DNA from 3 places in the Thalassobacillus hwangdonensis genome. Region 1 is predicted to be linked to each of the others. Evidence: predicted binding sites of a transcription regulator. Region 1 holds the regulator's gene; each other region holds the start of a gene.
What was found. The regulator LexA, encoded in region 1, represses DNA repair genes until DNA is damaged. The targets are predictions, from matches to a motif close to CGAACATATGTTCG.
Positions count from the first base shown of each region.

Region 2: ACFQ2J_RS05105 (Y-family DNA polymerase) is a predicted target of LexA. The motif match lies at 2,727-2,740, and genes of this name have one in related genera.
Region 3: ACFQ2J_RS05380 (DNA polymerase IV) is a predicted target of LexA. The motif match lies at 1,775-1,788, and genes of this name have one in related genera.

Region 1 covers NZ_JBHTKL010000001.1:685,695-691,830, forward strand. Annotated here, with positions in the region: gene ACFQ2J_RS03595 (methionine gamma-lyase family protein) at 1-1,154, shown strand, start outside; gene ACFQ2J_RS03600 (MerR family transcriptional regulator) at 1,281-1,685, shown strand; gene glnA (type I glutamate--ammonia ligase) at 1,707-3,038, shown strand; gene ACFQ2J_RS03610 (aspartyl-phosphate phosphatase Spo0E family protein) at 3,131-3,313, opposite strand; gene ACFQ2J_RS03615 (DUF421 domain-containing protein) at 3,437-4,027, opposite strand; gene lexA (transcriptional repressor LexA) at 4,137-4,760, opposite strand; gene ACFQ2J_RS03625 (YneB family resolvase-like protein) at 5,066-5,725, shown strand; gene ACFQ2J_RS03630 (DUF896 domain-containing protein) at 5,799-6,032, shown strand.
Region 2 covers NZ_JBHTKL010000001.1:953,862-959,997, reverse strand. Annotated here, with positions in the region: gene ACFQ2J_RS05120 (M20/M25/M40 family metallo-hydrolase) at 1-780, shown strand, start outside; gene ACFQ2J_RS05115 (MBL fold metallo-hydrolase) at 886-1,863, shown strand; gene ACFQ2J_RS05110 (SDR family NAD(P)-dependent oxidoreductase) at 1,856-2,650, shown strand; gene ACFQ2J_RS05105 (Y-family DNA polymerase) at 2,850-4,124, shown strand; gene ACFQ2J_RS05100 (iron-sulfur cluster biosynthesis family protein) at 4,266-4,598, shown strand; gene ACFQ2J_RS05095 (YqkE family protein) at 4,595-4,819, shown strand; gene ACFQ2J_RS05090 (MFS transporter) at 5,334-6,136, shown strand, end outside.
Region 3 covers NZ_JBHTKL010000001.1:1,008,254-1,014,389, forward strand. Annotated here, with positions in the region: gene ACFQ2J_RS05375 (ABC transporter ATP-binding protein) at 1-347, opposite strand, end outside; gene ACFQ2J_RS05380 (DNA polymerase IV) at 505-1,758, opposite strand; gene ACFQ2J_RS05385 (M20/M25/M40 family metallo-hydrolase) at 1,889-3,013, opposite strand; gene ACFQ2J_RS05390 (acyl-CoA carboxylase subunit beta) at 3,085-4,632, opposite strand; gene mce (methylmalonyl-CoA epimerase) at 4,640-5,461, opposite strand; gene ACFQ2J_RS05400 (acyl-CoA mutase large subunit family protein) at 5,477-6,136, opposite strand, start outside.

The DNA.
Region 1 (6,136 bases):
GTTTTCAAACGCTCAGAATCAGTGATTCCCATTTTAATCCGACTACAGGGTACGGCTATGATGATTTTGGCAGAGATACATTGGAGGCCTTATACGCTTATATTTTTGGTGGAGAGGATGCGCTTGTGCGACCGCAGATCATCTCCGGTACCCACGCCATAACCACTGCGCTTTTCGGAGTACTTCGCCCGGGTGACGAATTGTTGTACGTTACTGGTAAACCTTATGATACTTTAGAAGAAGTCGTAGGTGAACGAGGAGAGAAGGATACTGGTTCATTGCGGGATTTTGGAATTGGATACCAGGCCGTGCCTTTAGGGGCTGATGGCAAGGTTGATATGCAGCAAGTGGAAGGTGCAATCTCGAAGAATACGAAAGTCGTTGCAATCCAGAGATCGAAAGGGTACGCAGATCGACCTTCATTCACGATAGAAGAAATCAGCCAGATGATAAAAGAAGTCCGTTCAATCAAACAGGATGTCATTGTATTCGTAGATAATTGCTATGGCGAATTCGTCGAGAAGCAGGAGCCGTTACATGTAGGCGCGGACCTCATTGCTGGTTCGCTTATCAAAAATCCCGGAGGCGGCATCGTGCGTACGGGTGGATACATAGCTGGAAATCGTGACCTGATTGAACAATGCAGTTACCGACTAACTTCGCCGGGATTGGGTAAGGAAGCAGGAGCGAGCCTGAACAGCCTTCAGGAGATGTACCAAGGTATCTTCCTGGCGCCGCATATTGTTGGAGAGGCGCTTAAGGGGGCAATGTTCACTGCTCGTTTTTTACAGCAGCTCGGTTTTGATACGACTCCTTCTTTCGATCAAGTCCGGACAGACCTGATCCAGTCGGTTTCGTTTGAAACAGCAGAACAGATGGTAGCCTTCTGTCAGTCGATCCAAAAATCTTCACCGATCAATTCCCATGTCACCCCACATCCCAGTCCGATGCCTGGTTATGAAAGTGATGTGATCATGGCGGCGGGGACATTCATTCAAGGAGCGAGCCTTGAATTGACAGCGGATGGTCCGATCCGCCCTCCGTATATGGCCTTTGTGCAAGGTGGATTGACCTACGCGCATGTGAAAATCGCTATTAAACAAGCGGTCGGCCATTTAGTGGAAACTGGTTTTTTAGTAATGGAAAAAGGGTAGACTGAGATGGGCGGTGCTCATCTCAGTTTTTTTATACTTTTTCATGTTATATTTCCTTACATAGGTTGACACTTTTAGTTTCATGCATATAATTAAAGTATAACAATCAAGGGAGGTGGGGCATCGATGAGTGATGAAATCCGCCGTTCGATGCCATTGTTCCCGATAGGTATAGTCAAGTCATTGACCGATCTATCTGCACGTCAGATCAGGTATTATGAAGAGCATGATCTGATCCAGCCTGCACGTTCAGAAGGTAACAGGAGAATGTTCTCTTTCAATGATGTTGATCGACTTCTGGAGATCAAGGCCTTGATCGAGAAAGGTGTCAACCTCGCAGGAATCAAGCAGGTGCTGTCCATGAAAGCTGCACCTGAAAACCAGGAACTTGACGAAGGGCAAGTCGAAGAAATCCATAAGGAGCTATCTGAGAAGGAGCTTCGCCGCATGTTGCAGCATGAGCTGATGCATGCAGGAAGATATGGCAAGTCTTCGTTAAGACAGGGAGAACTATCAAGGTTCTTCCATTAAAATGTAGGAGGAGAAAACGGAATGGGTTTTACAAAAAAAGAGATTTACAAAAAGCTTGAAGAAGAAAATGTACGCTTTATCCGTCTGCAGTTCACAGATATGTTAGGTACCATCAAGAATGTTGAAATTCCACTTAGTCAGCTTGATAAAGCACTTGATAACAAAATGATGTTCGATGGTTCTTCCATCGAAGGATTTGTGCGTATCGAAGAGTCGGATATGTATTTGGTGCCAGACCTGGATACTTTCGTTGTATTCCCTTGGACTTCAGAAAAAGGGAAAGTAGCGCGTTTCATCTGTGATATCTACAATCCGGATATGACGCCGTTCGAAGGGTGTCCCCGATATAACCTTAAGCGTAACCTGAAGAAAATGGAGGAGCTAGGGTTTTCTGCATTCAACATTGGTACAGAGCCGGAATTTTTCCTGTTCAAGCTTGATGAAAACGGTGAGCCTACGATGGAACTGAATGATAAAGGTGGATACTTCGACCTTGCACCGACGGATCTTGGGGAGAACTGTCGTCGTGATATCGTTCTGGAACTGGAAGAAATGGGCTTTGAAATCGAAGCATCCCACCACGAAGTGGCTCCGGGACAGCATGAAATCGACTTCAAATACTCAGATGCAGTCAAACACTGTGATGATATCCAGACGTTCAAACTTGCAGTCAAGACAATTGCCCGCAAGCACGGACTGCATGCGACCTTCATGCCGAAGCCATTGTTCGGTGTAAATGGATCCGGTATGCACGCCAACATGTCCCTGTTCAAAGATGGAAAAAATTCATTCTTTGATGAAAAAGGTGACTTGCAGCTTTCAGAAGTAGCGTATCAGTTCACTGCTGGTATCATCAAGCACGCGACGAATTTCACAGCAGTTACTAACCCGACGGTAAACTCCTACAAACGCCTGGTTCCTGGATACGAAGCACCTTGTTACGTAGCATGGTCAGGTCAAAACCGCAGTCCGCTCATCCGTATCCCGACTTCACGTGGCTTAAGCACACGTATCGAGGTGCGTAGTGTGGATCCTTCTGCCAACCCTTATATGGCGATGGCTGTATTACTTGCTGCTGGTCTTGACGGAGTGGAAAACAAACTTCAGGCGCCTGCACCAGTCGATCGCAACATCTACGTAATGGATAAAGCAGAGCGGGAGAAGAACGGAGTACAGGATCTACCATCCACTTTGTTCAATGCGCTCGAATTGCTGAAGCAGGATCAGATCATGGTCGATGCACTTGGTGAGCACCTGTTCGAACATTTCATCGAAGCGAAGGAAATCGAATGGGATATGTTCCGCACACAGGTTCACCCATGGGAACGTGAACAATACTTGCAGACTTATTAATCGTTTGCCTATACAAGAGGCTGCCGGAATTCCCGGCAGCCTTTTTTATGTTAAAAAAAAAGAACCACACCACTTGTCGGTGCAGTTCTTGATCAGGGACGTGCATTCTGTTTATTGATCAAATCCATCAGATTATTCAATAACTTGTCCAACTCCTGCGACACTACCACGACGTCAGGGTCTTTCGGGTCTTTCATGTAAACATCATACATCTTTTTCCGCATCTTTTCTATTTTATCTTCCAATGCGGTGATCTCTCTCTTTAAGGTTTCCACTACGGATCCCCTCACTTCTGTTATACCATAGGTCGTATTTGGATCTTAATCCTATTATACACCTTCTATCATTTAAACATAAATCTTTGATTCGACAAAATGCGGGGTAGGATAGTAAGCTTCTCATGCATCTCCGGGCTGTTTGTACTGGTTATTTTCATAATTTATGATCTCTTCAAAGATATTAGCTCCGTTGCTGGAAGGCTGAGCATTACTTTGTTGCTGCTGATTCTGCACCATCATAAGTTTCTTGAATTCTCCGACTGTCAAAGGCCTGGCCTCAGGTATCAATTCATAGCCTAATTGCCCATTAGGCTCCAAAGTAGCGGTTTTGATATCTTTCATGTTGGAAATCCCTTGTTGTCGCAAGCGCATCTCCAATTGATCAACAGTAAAACGTAGTTTTTTCAAGTTATCAACATTAAGCTCGCCATTTTCAATTACGATCTTTGATTTTCCGGTGATGAATTTTTCAATAAAGTTGAACCGGACTTGTAAGTACTCCATAAGGATTAATGCCCCAACGAAAATGGAAGCAGCGATAATCGTCCGCCAGACACTGGTTTCAATAATCGGCTGGATGATTATTGATCCTATTGAGATCATGACAACGGTTTGAGCAAGTGTCATTTGAGAAATAGACTTTCTGCCGGCTATCCTAAGTAATAAAATTCCAGCGAATACCATGATGATCGATTGTAGTATGAAATTCATAATTGTCCTCCATATTGCATTTAATAAAAGTTAGTGTATCCAGCTGGGTTAAGAATATAAAACATGTAAAAAGCCCCCTGTCCGTATAGACAGGGGGCTTAGTTAAGATTTAATGAACAGTACGATATAAACCTACTACTTTTCCTAAGATGAATACTTCGTCGAGAATGATTGGATCCATAGTTGAATTCTCGGGCTGAAGTCTGAAATGGTTCTTCTCTTTGAAGAAACGCTTTACAGTGGCTTCCTCATCTTCTGTCATTGCAACGACGATCTCGCCATTCTGTGCAGTAGACTGCTGACGAACGATTACCATGTCACCATCTAGTATTCCAGCTTCAATCATACTCTCACCTTCGACTACGAGAACGAAGGTATTGTCTGATGCATCAGCCATCGTATCAGGTAATGGTACATATTCTTCGATGTTTTCAATTGCGGTGATCGGAGAGCCGGCAGTTACTTTACCAATTACAGGTGCATAAGTGGGTTCCGGTCTCGGAATACTTTGATCTTCTTCGAGGCTGAGTACTTCGATTGCTCTCGGTTTCGTAGGGTCACGTCTAATGAACCCCTTTTTTTCCAAGCGGGAAAGATGTCCATGCACCGTTGAACTAGAGGCGAGACCGACAGCCTGGCCGATTTCCCGAACGGATGGTGGATAACCCTTGGCCAATACTTCTTCTTTAATATATTCCAGAATTTCCTGTTGACGCTTGGATAATTTACTCATAATTGGACACCTCGTACATATGTTTTGTATTAAGGTCATTGTAACATGAACATTTTGCCAATACAAACATTCGTTCGAAAAAATACTTGACAGGAACCTATGTTCGTATTTATACTGAATTCAACAAATGCGAACAAAAGTTCTTATTCGGAGGGATTTCAATGTTTAATAGAATTTCAAAAGTGGACATGACATTCGGAGTACTTTTCGTTTTGAGCCTTACATTCCTATACGTATCCATAGCGATCAGCGGCTAATTCATAGTATGATGGTTTTCCAACGATACAGATAGAGAGGGACCCAACATGAACGTAATCATCTATTGCAGAGTCAGTACGGAAAAAGAAGCGCAGGTTACATCCCTGGAACGGCAGGAAGCAGAACTGACAGCGATGGCTGCTCAAGAAGGGATGGAAATCATACGGATCATTAAAGAAAAGGAAAGTGGCTACGACATCGAGCGGGAAGGTGTATTCGAAATGCTCGATCTTTTTTCAAGCGGGGAAGCGGATGCACTGCTCGTTCAGGATGAAACACGTCTTGGACGAGGAAACACGAAAATCGCGCTGTTCCATCAATTGCAGAAATCAGGCGTGAAAGTGCTGTCTTTGACAGATCAGGGGGAATTACAACTTTCAGAGTCTGATTCCATGGTTCTGCAAATCGTAGGAATTGTTGAAGAATACCAGAGGAAGATACATAACCTTAAGATAAGACGTGGGATGAAAAAAGCGATGGAGCAAGGGTATAATCCTGGAGAGAACCTTTCCAATCAGCATTTGGCACCAGGAAGAGAACGGAAGGCATTTCCGATCGAAGAGGTTGTTCGTTTAAGGAAAAACAACCTGACGTTTGAGGAAGTGGCAGCGACGCTCAGAGGATTGGGTTATGATGTATCCAGGGCAACAGTCCATCGCAGGTACAAGGAATACGCATCACTTGAAAAAGATGCAGACAAAAGTTAAAATAAGTGATAGACAAGGGTCAGGTGACACTTGTCTTTTTATTTACTACGTACCAAAAAGGAGTATGTTCCACATGCTATCTCAAAATAAATTGGACAGAATCAATGCGCTTGCAAAGAAATCCAAGAATGAAGGCTTGACTGAAGAAGAGAAAGAAGAACAGAAAGTATTGAGACAGGAATATCTCGGAAATGTAAGGAAATCGTTCAAAAATCAGCTGAAAGGTCTGAAAGTGGTTGATCCTGAGGGCAATGATGTTACTCCGGAAAAACTCAAGCAGATGCAGCGGAACGAAAAGAAGCATTAAGTAGTATGGAAAGTGAAAACGCGCTCATCCTATGAAGGAGGGGCGCTTTTTCATTGTTCAGGGAATAATGAGTCAGTCAGATCACCCTGACAAGTAACAATTCG
Region 2 (6,136 bases), 270 kb from region 1:
CGGGATCTGAAGGAAGAGTATTCCGTACAGACGCCCCAGTCCGCTGTTGCGATGTACAACGTTTTATATATGAAGCAATCGATTGCTGAAATCAATGATAAGCTGATGCATGCTGCTGAAAAGGCGAAAAAGCATATCCTCGATCATTATTATGCCAAAGCGGCCAATTATTTGACCGAAGATCAGTTGTCGAACCTCTCAATGGATATTCAAGTGATGACGTATGATGAACTGTATCAGGAAGCGGTGAAACGGGTTGGCAAAGGTGAAGTGGAACGAAGACAGAATCTGCTGGAAGCGCAACGGGAAAAGGGGGACAGGGATTTCTCCACATTGCTCGTTCAGGACCTTGCCGGACTATGCAAGGACCTTTCACCGATGATCATTCTGTTCTACAGTCCCCCATTTTACCCGGCTGTTTCATCCAATGACGATCCGTATATCCAGTCGATCGTCGAAAGGGTCAGGGAAAAGTCCGAAGATGCATATGGAATGAAGCTTGAGAAAAAAGAATACTTCCCAGGGCTCTCTGATTTGAGCTTCATCGGGCCGGTGTCTTCCGATTCCCCTTTGGATGATTTATTGAAGCATATGCCGATCCAGGGGAGAGGCTTTGAACTTCCGGAAAACGTGATGAAAGCGATCACGATGCCGATCATCAACCTGGGTCCACGAGGGAAGGACGCACACCAGTGGACAGAGCGGCTCGAGTTGAATTATTCCTTCGAATTTCTTCCGGAAATATTGAAGGATACCCTTCAGGAAATGTTCAAAGGCTAGCTGATTCCTCAGGTGAATAGTGTTCAAAACGATAGGAATTTCACTTTACCCATGATACAATGACAATAGAAAATGAATGACTATTCAGTTACTGGAGGCAGCAGGATGACAAGGCTTAAACAAAAAATTGCACAAATCACCGTCCCTACACCGTTTGCTGTTGGGGATGTCCATCTATACGTACTGAAAGGCGACCGGTTATCGATCGTGGATGCCGGTGTCAAGACGGAGGAAGCCTGGGAGGCTTGCCAGATTCAATTGAAGGAACTCGGGTATCGACCTGAAGACATTGAACAGATCATCTTGACGCATCATCATCCCGATCACATCGGACTTGTCGAGCGTTTTACTAATGCCAGGGACATCGTTGCCCATGCAAATGTCAACCCATGGCTGAAGCGTGATGAAGCCTTCTTTTCCCGATATGAAACATTTTTCGCCGGATTATATAAAGAAGCCGGGGTGCCGGTCCAATACGAACCGTTCCTGAAGGCGCTGAGAAAACCGCTTATGTATACGTCAGAAGGGGAAGTCACCCATACATTGGTTGAAGGAGATTCCCTGCCCGGGCATGAAGGTTGGACAGTGTTGGAGACGCCTGGCCATGCGCAAAGCCATCTTTCCTTTTACCAGGAGCAAGACGGTTCCTTGATTGCAGGCGATCACGTATTGGAACATATCTCGTCCAACCCGTTGCTTGAGCCTCCTTATCAGGAAGGGGAGGCGCGGCCGAAGCCGCAGCTGCAATACCGCCATTCTCTTGAAAAGATGCTCGATTACGCTATTCATACCGTGTATCCAGGACATGGGGAGGTATTCGGTGATCCGCATCCATTGATAAGGAAGAGGCTGACGAAACAGGCTCAACGTGCGGATCACGTCCGCCGTATCATTGGAAATGAAAAGATGACCGCTTTTCAAGTATGTGAACGGCTTTTCCCGAAACATATTGAAACGCAGTTCGGTCTGACGATGTCAGAGACGTTCGGTCAGCTTGATTTTCTTCTTGACCGTAAACTCATCGATGAAACGGAGCAAAATGGTGTGGTCTTTTACGAAAATGTGAGGGATTCCAATGAATGAACAAGTGAACGGAAAGAAAATCCTCATCACAGGAGCATCAAATGGGATAGGGATGTACCTTGCAATTCATGTTGCAAGGAATGGTGGAATTCCGATACTGGTAGCACGATCGGAAGGGAAACTTGAAGTAATTGCGAATGAGTTGAAACGCCGGTATGGAGTGGAATGCCACTGGTATCGCGCAGACCTGTCCAATGATGATGAATGGAAAGATGTCAGCGATCAGATTTTATTCGTTCATGATCGGATCGATGCACTGATCAACAATGCCGGTCTCGGTGTGTTCGATCGGTTCAACGAGTCTGCATGGCAGGACATCGATCGGATGCTCGAAGTCAACGTAAAGGCGGTCATGCGTGCTACACACCAGCTGCTTCCGCATTTCCTTCTTCAGAAGCATGGGCATATCATCAACATCGCTTCCCAGGCCGGCAAGATGGCAACACCGAAATCGGCGGTATATTCTGCAACGAAGCATGCCGTCTTAGGGTTTACGAACGCCCTCCGGATGGAAGTCCAGACAGAAGGAGTGTTCGTAACAAGCGTCAATCCTGGACCTGTCCGGACAAACTTCTTCAACGTCGCGGACCCGTCCGGTAACTACGCTGCATCCGTCGACCGGTTGATGATCGATGCGAATCGTCTCGCTCGTGTGATCGTGGATGCATTGTTCCAGCCCGTCCGCGAAATCAACCTGCCAAGATGGATGGAAGCAGGCAGCAAGCTCTACAACATGACACCTGCTACGATGGAAAAGCTGATGAAAAAACAATTCGAAAAAAAATGATAGGTCTGCCAGCATACAGCTGGCAGGCTTTTTTATGTACAATGATTAAAATGGAAACGACTCCCTCTTGAAAAATCGAACATATATTCGCATAATAGAAATAAGATAGGACTATTCGAATGAAGACCGTGACTCGCTTTCTGATGGTCTGTTCAGGTAGCTCCGCAATCGTGACTACTAGAAAAAAGGAGCATGAGGAATGAAAAATCCAGTGATCGACTACACTAAATTTCCGGATCGCCATGTGCTCTGTGTGGATATGAAGAGCTTTTATGCCAGCTGTGCAGCAATCATGCGCGGCCTTGATCCGATGACCTGTCATTTAGCCGTCGTGGCAGACACGAATCGGAAAGGGAGTGTCGTACTCGCAGCTTCTCCTGCGATGAAGAAAGACTACGGCATCCGGACAGGAAGCCGTCTATTTGAAATCCCAAGTGATCCGAACATCGTCATCGTGTCCGCTCAAATGCGCACCTACCTGGAAATTTCCTCTGAAGTGACACGCTTGTTCCATAAGTATGTCCCCCGCGAATCGATCCACACGTACAGTGTCGATGAAAGTTTTCTGGAAGTGGACGGAAGCAGCCGTATGTTCGGTGATGCCAGGAAGATCGCTTCCCTGATACTGGAGGAGCTGGAAGATACGTTTCATCTGAAAGCAGCCATCGGGATTGGGCCGAACATGCTGATGTCGAAACTTTGTCTGGACCTGGAAGCGAAGAAGAAAGGAATTGCAGAATGGACCTATGAAGATGTCCGTACGAAGCTTTGGCCGGTTGCTCCACTGAGTGAAATGTGGGGGATCGGGCCACGCCTGGAAAAGCGCTTGAACCGGATGGGCATCTCATCGGTCGGTCAATTGGCGACCTACCCGCTGGAGCGGCTGGAAAAGACTTTCGGAGTGATGGGCAATCAGTTGTTCTACCATGCCAACGGAGTGGACCTTTCCGACCTTGGTGCACCGATCATCCAAGGGCAGATCAGTTACGGGAAAAGCCAGATCCTCATGCGGGACTATCATGACCCGGAACAGGTCCAGCATGTCATCCTCGAAATGTGCGAAGAGGTGGCGAAGCGGGCGAGAAATAACCGGAAAGCAGGCCGTACGATCAGTCTTGGGATCGGCTACAGCAAAAATGAAGGCGGGGGAGGATTCCATCGTTCACGAAGCCTTGAGCAGCCTACGAATATTACGATGGACATTTACAACATCTGCCTGCAGCTTTTTGCGAGCTTCTATGAGCAAAAGACGGTAAGGAAAATTTCCATCGCTCTATCCAACATTGAAGAAGATACGAGTATGCAGCTCAATTTATTCGATATTGGAAGGGATCGGAAGCGGGAACTGGGCTATGTGATGGATTCGATTCGCGATAAGTACGGCAAGGATGCTCTCTTGCGGGCGGTTTCCTATACAGAAGCAGGTACAGCGCTGCATCGGAGCAAGCTAGTCGGAGGACATTACGCAGAGTGAAAGCAAAACGATTGCTCTCTGGCAATGTATTTTTTACACTTTAAGAAAGTTCAATTTTGTTAAAGGATTGGAAGTAGAAAATACGTAGAAGCACTTGGTGAAGGGTCGAGTTTTTCTAATGATGGATTCAGGAGTGATGGTATGAAACTTACTATAACGGAAGAGGCAAAAGCGGTATTGGAGCAGTTGAAAGGCGGACAACATGGCTATTTGAAGTTGTTTTATGATACAGACGGATGCGGTTGCGGTGTCAATGGTGTCCCAACGGTAAGGTGGGCGGCAGATCGTACAGAGTGGGACGATGAAGTGGAGAATGCCGACTATCAAGTGCTGGTCCATCGTCAGCAGGCAGTTTTCTTTGATGATCAGCTGAAGCTCGACCTCGTGCGAGGAGCGTTCCGGCTTTCGAGCCCACAGGGAATCCTGAATCCCGTAATTCCATCCAGCGAAGTGATGAAAGGAGAAGCGGAATGAGCAGGAAAAAGACAGAGCATGGTTCATTGAAGGACCGCTTGAATGAAGAGCTTCTCTCACAAATGAAGACGAAGAAAAAAGCGCTCGCAAAAGCTGAAGAAAAACGTAAAGAACAAGAACGGCAAGAGCGGATTGAAGAAAAAAAGCGCAGAGAAGCCAACAAAAGCTTCGAAGAACTGTTGAACGAAAGTGACATGGACTGGAAGAAATTCAAATCATGAAATCCCATAAGGCCTGGATCCATAACCGTGGAGAATGAACTATGATATGAAGCGGTTGCTGCAAATCCGTAAGCCCCGATCAAATTCGAATGAATTGATCGGGGCTTTCATTATTAAGAAGTAAACGTGCTCGTAACCGGTCCTTGATTGTTGATAACCATGCAGCACCTGGAAGCGTTCACCAAACACACATAAGGTGGCGGGGAACTGCGAGACTCCAGTGGGAGAAGGGGCTAGGCAAGACCCCGCCGGGAGTGAAACGACCGAGGAGGCTTGCCGGATCCCCCACAGGAAAGCGAGTAGTTCCCACGCCGCCCTTTCCACTGATTCGGCAACGCCCCCTAAATATCTCGCGATTGAGTGTTACATTATTCGTCTTATTGTTGAATAAACCTCTTAGAAAAATCTACAACGACGTTTAAGAGAATTTTTTATTTAAGAAAAAGGGAGGAATTGAGCGATAAATGACGAAAACAGAAAATATGGTAAAAAAAGGTAAAGGAAGGAGGGTTTGATGGCCAAAGCAAATGTTAAAAGGAATATGGGAGTAATTGTAACCAATCAATTTTTGACCGCACTGGCAGACAGCATTTATGATGTCGTCATCTTCTGGTATGTCTATGAACAGACGCAATCTGCGTTATTCGCTTCCTTCATAACTGCGATCAGCTTTGTCACCCAAATCATCCTCGGGCCATTTATCGGTGTATTTGTAGACCGAAGGGAACCGAAACGGGCGATGCAGCTGGGTTTCCTTATCATGGTGCTGGTGGGGCTGAGTGTCTCACTCTTTTATTTTTATCTTAACGATTACTTTATCATTCTTCTTTACCTTGGAGTCATTCTACATGAAATCGGGATGGTAACGGTTGGTCCAGCGAAGAACAAACTGCTGCCAAGAATCGTAGGAATGGAACGGATTGTGCAAGTGAGTGGCTATATCTCTTCCACTTCACAAGTATCGATCATCCTCGGCAAATCACTCAGTGGTTTTCTGATTGCAGCGATTGGCTTTATCGGCGTGATGCTTACACATTCAGTCGTATATATCGTCGCAAGTCTATTATTGAATCTTCTGATTGTAACGACTTTACATAATAAAGATATTGTAAATGAGTCAGCTGCAGCTATGGAAAAAAAACAGTTCAGTTCATATGTAGCAGATTTGAAGGATGCTTTCAAACTCATGCGATCACATCGCCCTTTATACAAGTTGATATGGATCGGGATGGTCCTGAATGTTGCTTCTGTCATCGGCCCCTTATTTGTGGTCATTGTCCAGGAGCAATACGGGGCAGGGGCTGTTGTATTCGGATG
Region 3 (6,136 bases), 320 kb from region 1:
AGAGGCTGTTTACTCAATTCCTTGCCTACTTCAATATTTTCTTTAACCGTCAAAGTAGGAATCAGATTGTACTGTTGAAAGATAAATCCGACGGACTCTCTTCTGTATTCGGTAAGTTGTTTTTCCTTTAATGACTCCAGCTTTTTATCATTAAACGATATGGAGCCTGAATCATGACGATCGATTCCTCCGATGACATTCAATAATGTCGACTTCCCGGACCCTGAAGGCCCAAGTATCGTTGTGATTGTTGCATCTGGGACATGCAATGTAGCGTCCTTCAGTGCTTTAACTTCTACCTCGCCACTCTTATACGTCTTGCTCACTTGATTGAGCTGGATTCCCATATCATCATCTCCACAATAATTTTTGAAATGTTTTTATATATTTATTTCATTTCTAATCTAAATATACTACATGATTTTCGAGAAGACAATATGTTTTGTAATGAAATAAAACTTTCATTTCAAAACAAAAGCGCTGCTTACGGAGAAGCAACGCTTTCTATTTCTTATAATCATCCAAAAAATCTTTTTGGAAGCTTGTACTGACATTACCTTTGTCATTATTATTGTGACTAGTCAGATCCTGAAACGGGTTCTTACCGTAGCGTTCAGTAAGATCATCAATGGTTTTATACAGATTTTCTTTCTCTGCATACGTTTCATAACTGAAAAGATCCAGCTGTTGGCTCAACTCTTTCTCCTCTGCCAGATCCTGTGCAGTAACCCCAAGCAGGCGAATTGGCTTCTGGTTCCAATGCTGATCGAAAAGACGTACACTTATATTGAACAGATCCTCTGCATGCTTGATATGCTCAGGTAACTGTGTACTTCTTGTGATCGTCTTCCGATCATGATAGCGGATCATCACCTGCACATTGCGGGCAAGCACCCGTTTGGCCCGCATCCGATCGGCAACTTTGCTAGACAGTCTTCTTAATACCTGCTGCACTTCACGTTCATCCGTCGTATCCTCAGGCAGCGTCGTGGATTTTCCGATGCTTTTGAATTCATGGACGGCATCTGGATCGACAGGTCGTTGATCCACACCATTTGCCCGATTTTGCAATCGTTCTCCGTTGATGCCGAGTACTCGTTTCAGCTGGAGCACATCATGAGCTGCCAGGTCTCCAATCGTTTTGACATCAATTTTCTTAAGCTTCTCTGCCGTTTTTTCACCGACCCCATACATTTCCCCTATATCCAATGGCCAAAGCTTCTGAGGGATGTCTCTCTTCCTGAGTACAGTGATTCCCATCGGCTTTTTCATGTCAGATGCCATTTTAGCAAGGAATTTATTAGGTGCGATTCCAATACTGCATGGCAAATCAAGTTCTTCGGCAATCCTCCGCTGAATCTGGTCAGCGATTTCAAGTGGTGTTCCTTGATCTTCACAGTCCGTAATATCCATATAGCCCTCATCAATGGAAACTGGCTGGATCTGTTCCGTAACGTCTGAAAGAATTTTGAACATTTCCTTGGAAGCCGTACGATAACGGTCAAAATTCGGACGCATCACAATCAGATCAGGGCAGTGTTTTCGAGCTTCCCATAACGGCATCGTAGTCCTAACACCATGCTTGCGAGCCTCATAGCTGCTCGTAACAACGATCCCCTTCCGTTCTTCCGGATTTCCTGCAATCGCAAGCGGTTTCCCTTTAAGTTCCGGATTGAACGCCATTTCAACCGAAGCATAAAAACTATTCATATCAACATGGAAAATGACCCGCCCATTTTTCGGATAGTACTTCGACATCATGAACCTTCCTTTGCGAACTTCTGTTCTTCTATTATAACATGTTCAGATCAAGATAGTGTTTGTTACCCTCTACAAAAATAAAACGACCATGCACGTTTCGCATGATCGTTTCTTAACAATTAAATAATTATTTAGCTGCTTCCTGAACGATAGCTGTAACAAGTTCTGCTACTTTTTCCAGTTCGTCGACCGGAATACGTTCATTCGTAGTGTGAATTTCTTCGTAACCTACAGCAAGGTTGACGGTCGGAACGCCATGACCTGCGATTACGTTGGCATCACTTCCGCCTCCGCTCGTCAGCAGCTCACTTTCACGACCGATCGATTTGGCAGCTGCACGTGCAACTTCGACTACATGATCTCCTGCTTCCTGCTTGAAGCCTGGGTACATCACTTTGATGTCAAGATCGACGGAACCGCCCATTTCTTCTGCAGTTTCCTCGAACGCTTTTTTCATCTTCTCAACTTGAGCTTCCATTTTTTCAGGATTCAATGAGCGTGCTTCTGCCAGGATTTCCACATAATCACAAACGATATTCGTCTGCTTACCGCCCTCGAAACGTCCGATATTGGCAGTCGTTTCATCATCAAGACGACCGAGCGGCATTTTAGCGACAGCTTTTGCTGCAATCGTAATCGCAGAAACACCTTTTTCTGGTGCCACACCCGCATGGGCAGTCTTCCCTTTCACTTTAGCAAAAATCTTCGCCTGTGTAGGGGCAGCTACGATAATGTTACCGACTTTTCCGTCACTGTCGATCGCATACCCGTATTTTGCTTTGATGAGGGATGGATCCAGTGCCTTAGCACCTACAAGTCCGCTTTCTTCCCCAACCGTGATGATGAATTGGAGGTCTCCGTGCTCGACGTCATTTTCCTTCAACACACGGATTGCTTCGAATATAGCAGCAAGTCCTGCTTTATCATCCGCACCAAGAATTGTCGTGCCGTCAGTAACAATGTAGCCATCCTTGATTGATGGTTTGATTCCGTTCCCTGGTACTACCGTATCCATGTGGGATGTGAAGTAGATAGTATCCACGTCTTGTTTCGATCCTTTAAGTGTGCAAACCAGGTTGCCTGCACCGTGTCCTGTTTCGTTCATGGAATCATCTTCGTACACTTCTACGCCAAGGTCTTCAAACTTCTTCATAAGCACCTTTGCGATTTCCGCTTCATGCTTTGTTTCGGAATCCACTTGTACCAGTTCCAGGAATTCCTCAACTAGACGATCTTTATTCACTTTCAACATCTATGTCGTCCTCCTTTTATGTACTAAACACTTACTATTAGTACGTTAGCGAAAGTCCACGGGTGTGTCAATCAAAGCGGAATATTTCCATGCTTCTTTTTCGGGCGGTCTTCCTGTTTATTTTTCAGCATATCCAACGCATTGATCAAGGTAATCCTTGTTTCTCTAGGGTCAATGACATCATCGACCATACCGAGTCCTGCAGCTACATACGGATTGGCGAACCTCTCCCTGTATTCCTCAATCTTTTTGGTCCTTGTCGCTTCCGGGTCTTCGGAATTGTTGATTTCGTTGGCAAAAATAATGTTGGCAGCACCCTCCGGACCCATAACAGCGATTTCCGCATTCGGCCAGGCATAAACGAGATCAGCGCCGATCGACTTACTGTTCAGCGCAACATATGCGCCTCCATAGGCTTTACGCGTGATCACCGTAAGCTTCGGAACAGTCGCTTCTGAATAGGCATAAAGGATTTTGGCTCCATGACGGATGATGCCCCCGTGTTCCTGTTTAATCCCAGGGAAAAATCCTGTCACGTCTTCAAAAGTAATCAATGGAATGTTGAAGGAATCGCAGAAGCGGATGAACCTCGCAGCCTTATCACTCGAATCGATATCAAGGCCACCTGCCATATACTTCGGCTGGTTGCATACGAGCCCCACAGTTTTCCCTTTCAGTCTTGCGAACCCGACGACGATGTTTTTCGCAAAGTCTTTATGGATTTCGAAAAAGGACTCCTTATCGACAACTTCATCAATGACGACCCTTACGTCGTATGGACGAATCGGATCAAAAGGTATTTTATCCGTCAAGTCAGGTCTGTAATCGTCGCTCTCCTCTATCACTGCTACTGGTGGCTTTTCTGTATTATTGGAAGGCAAGTAGCTTACAAGATCTTTGACAGCATCGAGCGCAGAAGCTTCATCCGGTGCTTTCAAATGTGCATTTCCACTCTTCATATTGTGGACTGATGCGCCACCCAAGTCTTCTGAAGAAATCTGCTCTCCTGTAACTGTTTCAATTACCTTCGGTCCAGTGATGAACATTTGTGATGTCTTTTCGACCATGATGACAAAGTCTGTAATCGCAGGCGAGTAGACCGCTCCACCAGCACATGGACCCATGATCACGGAAATTTGCGGGATGACACCGGAATAGATGGAGTTACGGTAAAAAACATGTCCATAACCATCAAGTGAAGACACACCTTCCTGTATCCTCGCACCACCGGAATCGTTCAACCCGATGAATGGCGTGCCGTTTTTTACAGCCAGGTCCATTACTGCTGCAATCTTTTTTGCGTGCATCTCACCTAAAGCACCACCGAAAACCGTGAAATCCTGGGCAAAGAGGTAGATGTCTCTTCCATTGATTTTCCCGAATCCAGTTACGACACCTTCACCCGGTGCCTCTTTGCCTTCCATCCCGTAGTCTCCACTGCGGTGTTCGATAAAAGGATTCAGCTCGATAAAGCTTCCTTCATCCACCAGATACTCGATCCGTTCTCTGGCAGTCATTTTCCCTTTCTCATGCTGTTTGGCGATCCGCGCATCTCCGCCGCCTAATTGCGTTTTTCTTCGCTTATCATATAGTTCATTTATCTTGTCATAGATATCCACCGGTGATTCACTCCTTCTTGCTTGGTTGGCATAGTTCGTAAAGGACACCGTGCCCTGCTTTCGGATGTAAAAATGCGATTTGACTATTATGTGCACCTTGTTTTGGAGTCTCATGGATCAGAGAAACGCCATTCTCTTTATAATGCTCCAGTCTCGCCTGTATATCATCCACATCAAAAGCGATATGGTGAATGCCTTCTCCCTTTTTATCGATGAACTTCCGGATCGGAGATTCCTCACTGGTAGGCTCCAACAGTTCAATTTGTGTCTCACCGATTGAAAGAAAGGCTACACGAACCTGCTCTGAACTTACTTCCTCTACTTCCATCAGCTTTAAACCTAATGTGTCCTGATAAAATGGCAGCGCCGCATCGATATTTTCCACAGCAACTCCGATATGCGCGATTTTGTTAGGAGGCTGAACGACCCCTCGGTCTGGATCCACCAATTGTTGGATGTATGTCGCAATCATTGTGGTAGGTGTTCCACTTGTGAAAATTTTCGCTACACCTTTTTCTTCTAGATATGGGATGTCTTCTGCCGGAATGACTCCACCACCAATGACAGGTATATCCGCTGCTCCGTTCGCTTTCAATGCTTCCACCACTTTCGGAAACAGTGATTTATGTGCACCTGACAGGGAGGATAGACCAACGACGTCGACATCCTCCTGAATCGCTGCATGCGCGATTTGAGCAGGCGATTGACGGAGTCCCGTATAAATCACTTCCATGCCGTGGTCGCGAAGCGCTTGCGCGATGATCAATGCTCCTCTGTCATGGCCATCCAGCCCCGGTTTCGCGATCAGTGCCCGAATTTGTTTTTTCATGATAGGTTCCCCCTCTTACATTCCTGTATATTCACCAAACTCGTCTCTAAGGATGTTTGAGATTTCCCCAACTGTCGCATAGGCTTTGACTGACTTGAGGATATGTGGCATCAGGTTGGAATCCTCTGTACCTGCTGCCTCCTTCAACTCTGTCAGGCACTTCTGGACCAATTGTTCATCCCTGTTGTGACGTAATTGCTGCGTCTGCTCAATTTGCCCTGCTTCAAGCGCTTCATCCACTCGTAATAGATCAGGGTCGATTTCTTCCTCAATCTCGTATTGATTCATCCCAACGACGATTTCTTCACCTGACTCGATTTTCTTCTGTGCCTGATAGGCAGCTTGATGAATTTCCCGTTGCATATACCCATCTTCGACAGCCTGGACTGCACCACCGAGCTTCTTAATTTTTTCTAAATAGACATTCACTTCTGATTCGATGTTATCGGTCAGCTCTTCTACATAATAGGAACCGCCTAGTGGATCGACAGTGTCTGCTGCACCACTTTCGTTGGCAATGATCTGCTGGGTGCGCAGTGCGATCCGTGCAGAATCTTCTGTAGGAAGCGCCAATGCTTCATCCCTGGAATTAGTGTGCAGGCTTTGTGTACCTCCCATCACAGCTGCAAGCGCTTGCAAAGTTACCCGTACAATATTGTTATCCGGTTGCTGTGC